Regions from separate parts of the Micromonospora musae genome, predicted to be linked through region 2. Evidence: riboswitches for the same ligand, from Rfam matches in the RefSeq annotation. Region 2 holds a riboswitch; each other region holds the start of a gene.
What was found. Region 2 has a riboswitch for cyclic di-AMP ahead of D7147_RS16625 (coiled-coil domain-containing protein). Riboswitches for the same ligand answer to the same signal wherever they lie in the genome.
Positions count from the first base shown of each region.

Region 1: another riboswitch for cyclic di-AMP. It lies ahead of D7147_RS22055 (LysM peptidoglycan-binding domain-containing protein); the one in region 2 lies ahead of D7147_RS16625 (coiled-coil domain-containing protein).
Region 3: another riboswitch for cyclic di-AMP. It lies ahead of D7147_RS29690 (C40 family peptidase); the one in region 2 lies ahead of D7147_RS16625 (coiled-coil domain-containing protein).

Region 1 covers NZ_RAZS01000008.1:8,191-11,459, reverse strand. The annotation lists gene D7147_RS32735 (hypothetical protein) at 1-934, shown strand, start outside; gene D7147_RS22055 (LysM peptidoglycan-binding domain-containing protein) at 1,100-1,714, opposite strand; cyclic di-AMP (ydaO/yuaA leader) riboswitch at 1,712-1,902, opposite strand; gene D7147_RS22050 (methyltransferase) at 2,219-3,235, shown strand.
Region 2 covers NZ_RAZS01000005.1:413,427-416,695, reverse strand. The annotation lists gene D7147_RS16635 (SRPBCC family protein) at 1-45, shown strand, start outside; gene D7147_RS16630 (hypothetical protein) at 73-591, opposite strand; gene D7147_RS16625 (coiled-coil domain-containing protein) at 717-1,781, opposite strand; cyclic di-AMP (ydaO/yuaA leader) riboswitch at 1,795-1,924, opposite strand; gene D7147_RS16620 (cation diffusion facilitator family transporter) at 2,077-2,991, opposite strand; gene D7147_RS16615 (HelD family protein) at 3,098-3,269, opposite strand, start outside.
Region 3 covers NZ_RAZS01000015.1:79,361-82,629, reverse strand. The annotation lists gene dcd (dCTP deaminase) at 86-664, shown strand; gene D7147_RS29690 (C40 family peptidase) at 757-1,797, opposite strand; cyclic di-AMP (ydaO/yuaA leader) riboswitch at 1,810-1,947, opposite strand; gene D7147_RS29685 (N-acetylmuramoyl-L-alanine amidase) at 2,187-3,269, shown strand, end outside.

The sequences.
Region 1 (3,269 bases), on a different contig from region 2:
CGACAGGTCGGCGGCGGCGCCCGTGCCGTTGAGCATCGGCGAACTGGTTCGCCACCAACGCGACGTCGCCGCGCAGATGCCGGCCGGGCCGTGGTGGCGGCTGCTGCTGACCGTCACGAACCGCGGTGTGCTGACCGTGGAGTACGACTACGGCGACCAGCCCTTCCCCGACGACCAACTGTTGACCGCCGACCACTACCGCAACGACCTGGCCGCCTACCCCCGCCCGCGGGTACCGGTCTGGCTCGCCGGATACGTCGCCGGGCCCGCCGCCCAGGGACGCGATCCGCAGCGGGCGGCCGCCGCAGCCGCCACCGGCCGCAACGGCGTCGCCGTCGACGGCGTCCCCCAACTGGCGGACGTCTGGGCCCGATGGGCGGCGCTCTCCGCCGTGTACGTCGGCGTCAGGTCGGATTGGGGTCCGCGGATCTTCCCCGGCCACGCCTGGTACGAGAGCGACCGTCGCAGCGGCTCGGTCCTCTTCGTGCTCCCCGGTGAACGCGCGGTCCTCTCCGGCGGGAAGTGGGACTCTCCCCTGCTCGAAGCCGCCTACAACGGCGGCCGGCCGCTGCCCGACCTCTACTCCGGAGCGCCCGCCTGGGTCACCGACAGCGTTCTCAACACCCGCAACCGCAATGGGCTGTTGACGTTCTGCCTCTGGTGGGTCGGTGGCCGCTGGCACCGGGGAGCCACCGACACGTCCGGTGAACTCGACGTGCCCCTTCCGCCGGTCCGGAGTTTCGACGAGACGGTGCGCGCGATGACCAGCCAGACCGGTCCTGGCACCGACCCCGCCTGCGCGGCCCTGCTGACCGCCATCGGTAACGGCGGGGCGACCGCGCACCACGTGGCGGCGCTCTTCACCCGCGTCCCCGGGGCCGATGTCGGCGCCGCCGTCAACCAGCTCAGCCTCGCCGGGCTGCTGACCGCCTGAGCGCCGCCGACTGCTCGGCGTTCAGGCGGCTCAGGGTCGGCCGGACCGCTCGGCTGGACGGCGCGGTGGACGACGAGCCGCGGCCGTCGGGGTCGGTCGGACCGACCCCGACCACCCACGGCCGGCGACCCGGATCCGGAGATCAGGAAGCCACGCGCTGCGGGCTCAGACGGCGAGACGCTGACCCGGGAAGATCAATCCCGGGTCGTCGCCGACCACTCGCTTGTTGCGCTCGTACAGGGCGTGCCAGCCGCCGGCCACGTGCTGCGCCGCGGCGATCTCCGAGAGGGTGTCCCCCGGCTTCACCACGTACGTCTCGCCGCCGGGGGTCGACGTGTCGTGCTGCCGGGTGCCGGTGGTGGACTTCGTCTCGCCGCCCGAGGGGCGCTTCGACGCGCCGGTCGACTTCGACGACGTCGAGCCCCCCTCCTTGCCGCAGGTCGGCCACGCGCCGATGCCCTGACCGTCGAGCACCTTCTCGGCGATCGCGATCTGCTCGGCACGGGAGGCGAGGTCGGCGCGGGCGGCGTACTTCGTGCCGCCGTACCCCTCCCAGGTGCTCTGGGAGAACTGCAGGCCACCGAAGTAGCCGTTCCCGGTGTTGATGTGCCAGTCGCCGCTGGACTCGCACTGGGCGATGGCGTCCCAGTTGACCGCCGCCTGTGCGGGGGCGGCACCGAAGAGCGCGACGGCGCCGGTGATCGCGCCGGCGGCCAGGGTGCCCACGGCGAGGCGACTGGCGGTGACGGCACGGTGACGGGGATGGTAGGCAGATGCCATTGGTTTCCTCCACGCCGACGAGGTGAGCTGTCGGGTTCGGACTGAGGAGCCCGGCCGCACGATGGGCGGCTTCACCCCGAGGCGCCGCCCTGACCTGGGAGGCGGGCGACGCCGGGAAACGGTGGGTCCCCCGCTCCTGCCCGGGTGACGTTCCGACGACCGGCGGCAGGATTTGGCGTTACCGGTCGCGGTGTTCGCGTCGGCGAACCCGACCGACGCTAGGCACCATTCGCGACGATTGCCCACTTCCTGTGAAGTTCTTCACCGGGTCGCGCGGGGCGGCCGGCGCTCGAGTTGCGCGCCTCGCCCGGCTGTGCGGCAGTGACGAACCGGACGCTTCCGGCGGGACCGAACCGTCCGACAGGGAGGATGGTCACGACCTGCCCACCGAACGACGACCAGACGTGACATCGCCGGTCGCGCCGCGCGAATCAGATCGCCAGCAGCCGACCAACTCCCGGCACCCCCGACATGTCAAACAGATGCGCATGCTCTGATGTCTTCATGATCAATCCAACTCCCCTGATGAATCTCGTCGCCGGTGTCTGGGGCTTCAAGACTCTCGCCGTCGGCGTCGAGCTCGGCCTGTTCACCCGGCTCGCGGGCGGGCGCACCATCACCGTGGGCGAGGCAGCCGCCGAGTTCGGTCTGGCCGAGCGCCCGGCGGACATGCTGCTGGCGGCGTGCGCCTCACTCGGCCTGCTGGAGCGCTCCGGCGCGGGCTACCGCAACTCCGAACTCGCCGAACAGTTCCTGGTCGAGGGGCGCCCGTACTACTTCGGCGGCCAGATCCGCTACTCCGACCTGCGTACGTATCTGCCGTGGCATCGAATCTCCGAAGCGCTGCACACGGACCGGCCGCTGACCTGGGACCCGCAGAGCCAGCAGTCGATGTTCGATACCAGCGACCCGGAGATGATCAGCCAGTTCTGGGACGCGATGTACTCCACGTCCAGCTTCACCGCGCGGGCCCTGGCCGGCGCGTACGACTTCGGCGCGCACCGATCGCTGCTCGACGTCGGAGGCGGGGCTGGAGCATTCCCGATCGAGCTGTGCCGGACCCTGCCCGAGCTGCAGGCGACCGTGCTCGACCTGCCGCATGTCTGCGTACGAGCCGAGGAGCGGATAGCGGCCGCCGACCTGAGCGACCGGATCGGCACCGTCGCCGGTGATTTCCTCGCCGCCCCCGCACTGCCGCAGGGATACGACGTCATCCTGCTGAGCATGATCCTGCACGACTGGGACGAGCCCACGAACCGGGCGTTGCTGGCGAAGTGCCACGCCGCGCTGCCACCCGGCGGGGCTGTCGTCATCTGCGAGCTGCTGCTCAACGACGAGCGCACCGGCCCGCCGTCGGCGGCACTGATGGGCATGAACATGGTGGTCGAGACGGAGGGCGGCCGTAACTACTCCCGCGCCGAGTACGCGACCTGGCTCACCGACACCGGTTTCGTCGACATCCGCACGGTGCTGTTCGACGCTCCGGGCGCCAACGGCGCGGTGGTGGCCCGCCGGGCCTGACCGCGGGACGGTGGGTGCGGCGGCCGGATGCTTT
Region 2 (3,269 bases):
GGTGCGCTCGACCGCGACCGGAAGGGACCGCCCGCCACGTCCTGACAGACGCCGGGGGTTTGGTGGAGCCGGTCAGGCGCCCGCGCGGCCGGCCACCGGCGAGCGCCGGCCCGGCGCGGGCGACCCGGTCCGGCGCATCCGCCCCCACGGCTTGTACGTGGAGAGCACCGTCGCGATGACCATCAGGCCGGTCGACACGGCGGGCGCGATCACCAGGTCGGCCCGGTCCCGCGCCGGGAGGGCGGCCCCGAGCTCGCCCGCGGCGCGCAGGTTCGGGGTGAGCAGAAAGAGCACCAGCACGACCATCGCCGTGGTGATCAGCAGCTTCACCAACACCCAGCGGTACCGGAGGAGCTTCCACGGGGTCAGCAGGGCGCTGGCCACGCCGACCGTCCACACCGCGACGGCCAGCGGGGCGAAGAGCACCGTGCCGATCAGCGCGGCCACCGGATAGACCACGTCCGGGTCGGCGCCGCGCAGCACCGCCACGCCGAGGGTGAGCAGGACCAGGTCCGCGCCGAGCCACCCCAGCGAGGTGACCAGGTGCAGCGTGAGCAGCGCCTTGCGCGCGGTGGGCGGTGTTCGGGTCATGCCCGTGATGCTGCCCGCGCGGACCGGCCGGATCGTCCGCCGAGCGACGACATCCCGGGTACGTCCCGCGACGTACCGCCTCCGGCGGTGCGGGTGGCCGGACCGGGCCACCCGCGGCCGCGAGGTCAGTACACCGAGAGGTGCACGTGGTTCGTGTGGTCGCTCGACGGGTCTCCGCCCGCCCCGCTGTACGACTTCCATCCGCTGCTGGGCAGCCAGATCTGCCGGTACCAGATCACGTAGAGCACCGCGAGCCGGTCGGAGTTGCGGATGAAGTACGCGGCCAGGTTGTTGCCGTACGTCTTGTCGCCGCCGGTGGCGTCGCCGCCGAACCCGTTCTTCTGCGCGGCGAAGTCGCAGGCCCGGCCCTTGGGGTGTTCGCCGGAGCCGCCGTTTCGGTGGCAGGAGACGTAGCGGGTGAAGTCGGCCGCCTTGGCCTGGTTGAGCGCGTGCAGCATGCGTGGGGTGATGCAGCCGCTCGCTGGTGTCGGGTCGTTGACGCTGCACGACTCCTTCGGCCAGGAGCCGTCGGGGTTGCGGGGCGCCGGTGCGGCGTTCGCGGTGGAGGTGCCCCGGTTGGAACCTCCGGCCGTGGCGCGGACCGTGTTGGCGTTGGCCACCTCGATGGCCCGCTCGGCCTGTTGCTTGCGCTTCGCCATCACGGCGACCTGCTTGCGCTGCTCCTTGATCTCACCGTCCAGCGCGGCGCGGGTCCGGTTCGCCGTGTCCCGGGTCTCCATCAGCTCGCGCAGCACCCGGTCCTCGTTGGCGGCTACGGCGTCCAGGGCGGCGGCGCGGTCCATGAAGCCGTCCGGGCTGGTGCTGTTGAGCAGCGCCGAGATGGTGCCGAGCCGGCCGGTGCGGTAGGCGACCCCGGCGATCTCGCCGACCTTGCCGCTGCGCTGCGCCAGTTCGGTGTCGGTCGTCCGGAGCTGCGCGGTGAGCTGCTGCTGCCGCTGGGTCGAGCGGGCGAGGGCCGCCTTCGCGTCGAGCCAGCCCTTGCTCGCCGCCTCCAGTTGGGCGCGGAGCGCGGGGGTGCCGCCCTCGGCGTCGTTGCTGGGAACCGCGGCGGGCAGGGCCGCTGGGGGAGTGGACGCGGTGGCGGTGCCGGGGCTGAGCGCGACGGCGAGGGCGAGCGTCGCGGCGATCAGGGCCACCATCCGGGCGGCGCGTCGTCGTACGGGTGCCACTACTGGCATGCGCATGTCCTTCCGCCAGCCGACCGGGTTAGCTGACGGGTTCGGGACGGAAGATCCCTACCGCTCGCGCGGATGCACCCCAGGAACGTGGTTCCCCGGCTCGCCGAACGTCGGCGATTAGGCGTTGGCCGCCGCCGGCGCCCGTGAGCGCCACCTACCGGAGGCCGGAGCCGAGACTACCGGGGCCAGCGAGCCCTACGCAGCAGATGTGACTCTCGGTGCTGCTGTGGTCACCGATAATTCCGGCATATCGGACAATACACTCCCAGAATTAAGGATGTGCTCATTACCACTCACAGGACCCGCAGGCCCCGGGTGCCGCGCCCGGCTCGATCTGCAACGTGGCGTGCTCGATGTGGAAGTCCTCGTGCAGGGCGGTCCGCGCGGCGGTGAGCACCGTGCCGACGTCGGCGCCGGAGGCCATGGTGAGGTGCGCGGAGGCGACCTCCATGCCCGAGGTGAGCGTCCAGACGTGCAGGTCGTGGACGCCGGCCACACCGGGCACGGCCGCGAGCCGATCGTGCACCGCCGTCACCTGGAGGTGCTTCGGCGCGGCCTGGACGAGGATGCGGACCGCCGCCCGGCCGAGCTTCCAGGTGCGCGGCAGGATGAACACGCCGATGGCGATCGCCACCAGCGGGTCGGCCCACCACCAGTCGGTGACCGTGATGAGCAGCGCCGCGCCGATCACGCCGAGCGAGCCGAGCAGGTCGCCGAGCACCTCGAGGTAGGCGCCCTGGAGGTTGATGCTCTCCTTTGCCCCGGGCCGCAGCAGCAAGAAGGCGACCACGTTGGCCAGCAGGCCCAGCACGGCCACCGCCAGCATCGGGCCGGCGAGCACCTCCGGCGGGTCGCCGAAGCGGCCGACGGCCTCGATCACCACGTAGACGGCGACCCCGGAGAGCAGGACGGCGTTGGCGAGCGCGGCCAGCACCTCGAGTCGGTAGAGCCCGAAGGTGCGCTGCGGGTCCCGGTTGGCGTGCCGGGTCGCGGTGATCGCGGCGAGGGCCATGCCGATGCCGAGCACGTCGGTGAACATGTGCCCGGCGTCGGAGAGCAGGGCCAGCGAGCCGGTGCGGAGGGCGGCCACAGCCTCGACCACCATGAGGACGGCCAGCAGTCCGAATGCCGCCCAGAGTCGGCCACGGTGATGCTGGGCGGCGTTCGCCACCGTCTCCTCGTGGCCATGACCCGCGCCCACGAAACCACCCTCCGTCGACGGTTCGGACCGGTCAAACATATGCTCACATCGCAATGTATGCAACCGTCGGCCATGCGCGACGGCCGAACCGAGAAGTCGGGGAACGTCAGCCGGTCGGGTCGACCGTGCTCAGCCGCTGGGTGGCGCGGGAGAGCGCCACGTAGAGCGTCCGGACGCCCGAGCCGGGATCCGCCCGGATCTCGCTCGGCGCGACCAGCACCACCCCGTCGTACTCCATACCCTTCGCCTCCAGGCTGGTCACCACCTGGAGGCGGGAC
Region 3 (3,269 bases), on a different contig from region 2:
GAACAAATGTTCTAGAGGCGACGCGACGCGCTGGTCACGGGCACCGGATTCGAGCTGTCCGAACGTGCCTCGCTATGGTGGTCCGATGCTGCTCTCCGACCGCGACCTGGTCTCCGAGATCAAGGCCGGCTCGCTCGGGCTGGAGCCGTTCGAGCCCACCCTGGTGCAACCGTCGAGCATCGACGTACGTCTCGACCGGCTCTTCCGGGTCTTCAACAACCACCTCTACACCCACATCGATCCGGCACAGCAGCAGGACGACCTGACGTCGGTGGTCGAGGTCCCCGACGGGGAGCCGTTCGTGCTGCACCCGGGGGAGTTCGTGCTCGCCTCGACGCTCGAGGTCATCTCACTCGGCGAGCAGCTCGCCGGCCGGCTGGAGGGCAAGTCGAGCCTGGGCCGCCTCGGTCTGCTGACCCACTCCACCGCCGGCTTCATCGATCCGGGGTTCTCCGGCCACGTGACCCTGGAGCTGTCGAACGTGGCGAACCTTCCGATCACGCTCTGGCCAGGCATGAAGATCGGCCAGCTCTGCATCTTCCGGCTCTCGTCGCCCGCCGAGCACCCGTACGGTTCGGCCGTCTACGGCTCGCGCTACCAGGGGCAGCGCGGCCCGACCCCGAGCCGGGCCTGGCAGAACTGGCGTACCTGGCCCACCCGCTGACCGACCGACCGGCCGACCAGGCTGCTCGTTCACGGAAAGAGTGGTCATTCGCGCGCGGATGACCACTCTTTCCGTGAACGTGCGCGGACGCGTCAGTCGGGACGGCCGAAGCTGTGGATCGGGCCGTCGTCGACCTTCTTCATCTTGACCGGCACTCCGGCCTGGGAGGCGTGCACCACCCATCCGCCGCCGACGTACATGCCGACGTGGTGCAGGTCGCTGTAGTAGAAGACGAGGTCGCCGGGGCGGAGGTCGGCCCGGCTCACCGTCTTCGTCGCCCGGCGCTGCTGCGCGGCGTTGTGCGGCAGCGACACCCCGGCCTTGGCCCAGGCCGCGAGCATGAGCCCCGAGCAGTCGTACGAGTCGGGGCCGTCGGCCCCCCAGACGTAGGGCTTGCCGATCTGGGCGCAGGCGAACTTCACCGCCACCCCGGCCGCGCCACCCGGATAGGTGGCCGGGCACGGGGCCGGCCGCAGCGAGCCACCGCCACCGTTGCCGTACACCTTGATGCGCAGCTTCTGCAGCCGCTCGATCTCGGTGTTGATCTGCTTCTTCTTCGCCGCCAGCTGGGCCTCGGTACGGGTCAGCTCGGTGACCAGCTCGTCCAGCGGCGCCTTCTGCCGGGCCAGTTGGTCGCGCAATTCGACGACCTGGGCGACGTCCTGCTGCTGGTTGTGGGCGAACCGGTCGAGCAGCTCCAACTGCCCGACGACGTCACCCGGCGACTGGCTGCCGAGCAGCGCGTTGACGGTCGAGAGGTTCTCGCCCTTGTACGCCCGCACCGCGAGCACGCCGACCTTGTTCATGGCCTGGTCGATCCGGAGCTGCAGTGGCTTGATCCGGGCGGCGAGCGCATCGGCCTGCCGACGCTTGGCGGTGAGTTCCTGACGGGTCGCGTTGTGCCGCTCGATGACGGGTTCGAGCTTGTTCCAGTCCTGGTCGATCTGGCGCTCGATCTCGGCGACCGACGGGTCCGCGTGGGCCGCGGTGGCGCCGCCGCCGAGGACGACGCCGATGCCGACGAGGGCGGCGAGGACGGTGGTGAAGCGGGACCAGCGTGGACGCGGCGCACCCGTCGTCGGGCCGGCTGTCGCCGGCCGTCCGGACGGAGGCCGCGGGGCATGGTGGGCCACCGGGCTCCGTACTCCTTCTTCCCTGACCGCCTACCGGGTTAGCTGACGGGTTCGGGCGGGAAGGTCGGCGCCCTACCGCAGTGGCTGCGGATTCACCCCGGGAACCTGGGTCCCCGGCTCGCTCGGGGAGCGACTCGGCGGTGTCGGACCGTTACCGCCCTGGTTGGACGGACCTGTTGCCGGCCGACGATTGACCAGACTAGAGACCCTCGTTACCGATCCGCAACCCTTCAGGCGGTGACACTCCGTGCATGGCGCGGCGGAACGCACTCTCCGTGCGAATCTCGAAGATTTTTTTCCTATGCGATGGGCAGATCGAAAGGTATTGACCGAGGCGGGCCGGCGGAGCGAAGGTGACCAATACCTGACCCGTCCTTACTGGGGGCCCGATGCATCGATCAACCATCTCCAGGAGCAGGCGCGCCCTGCTCGCCGCCGCGGTGGTCAGCGCCACCGCGGCCGTGCCACTGACCGGCGTCCCGGCCAACGCCGCGCCGGCCGGCGACCGCCAGCAGCAGTACGTCGCCGCAGCGACCGCATACGGGGTGCCGGAGAGCGTCCTGCTCGGCGTCTCGTACCTGGAATCCAGGTGGGACACCCACGCCGGCACGCCCAGCACGAGCGGCGGCTACGGCCCGCTGCACCTCACCGACGCGGCTCACGTCGCGAACCTGCCCGCCGCTTCGCACGTCGACGAGGGCGAGGACCCGCGCGGTGACACGTCCCGGCCGTTGACCCTCGGTGCGCCGAAGAAGTCCGCAGCCGACGCACCCGCACCCGCGGCGCTACGGACCCTCCAGGCCGCTGCGGCGCTCACCGGGGCCGACGCCGAGGCACTCCGCACCGACCCCGCCACCAACATCCGGGGCGGCGCGGCCCTGCTCGCCTCGTACCAGGAACAGCTGGGCGGCCCGGTGGGCGCGGCGACCGACCCGGGGGCCTGGTACGCGGCGGTGGCCCGCTACTCCGGCGCGGAGACCGAGGAGACGGCGACCGCCTTCGCCGACGAGGTGTACGACCAGATCCGACTCGGCGCGAGCCGACGTACCGACGACGGGCACCAGGTCACCCTCCGCGCACGGAAGGTGACCACGGAGACCGGCGCGCTGCATCGGCTCGGGCTGCGCGAGCCGCAGGGGCGCGCCGGAGTCGAGTGCCCGGCGCGGCTCGGCTGCGAGTGGATCCCCGCGCCGTACGAGCAGTACGGCCCGACCGTCGGCGACTACGGCAACCACGACCTGGGTGACCGGCCGGCGCAGCAGAAGATCGAGTACATCGTCATCCACGACACCGAGGGGTACTACCAGCCCAGCGTCGGCCTCGTGCAGCAGGCGGACTACCTGGGCTGGCACTACACGCTGCGCTCGGTGGACGGCCACGTGGCGCAGCACGTGAAGGCCGAGGACGTCGGCTGGCAGGCCGGCAACTGGTACGTCAACGCGAAGTCGATAGGCATCGAGCACGAGGGCTTC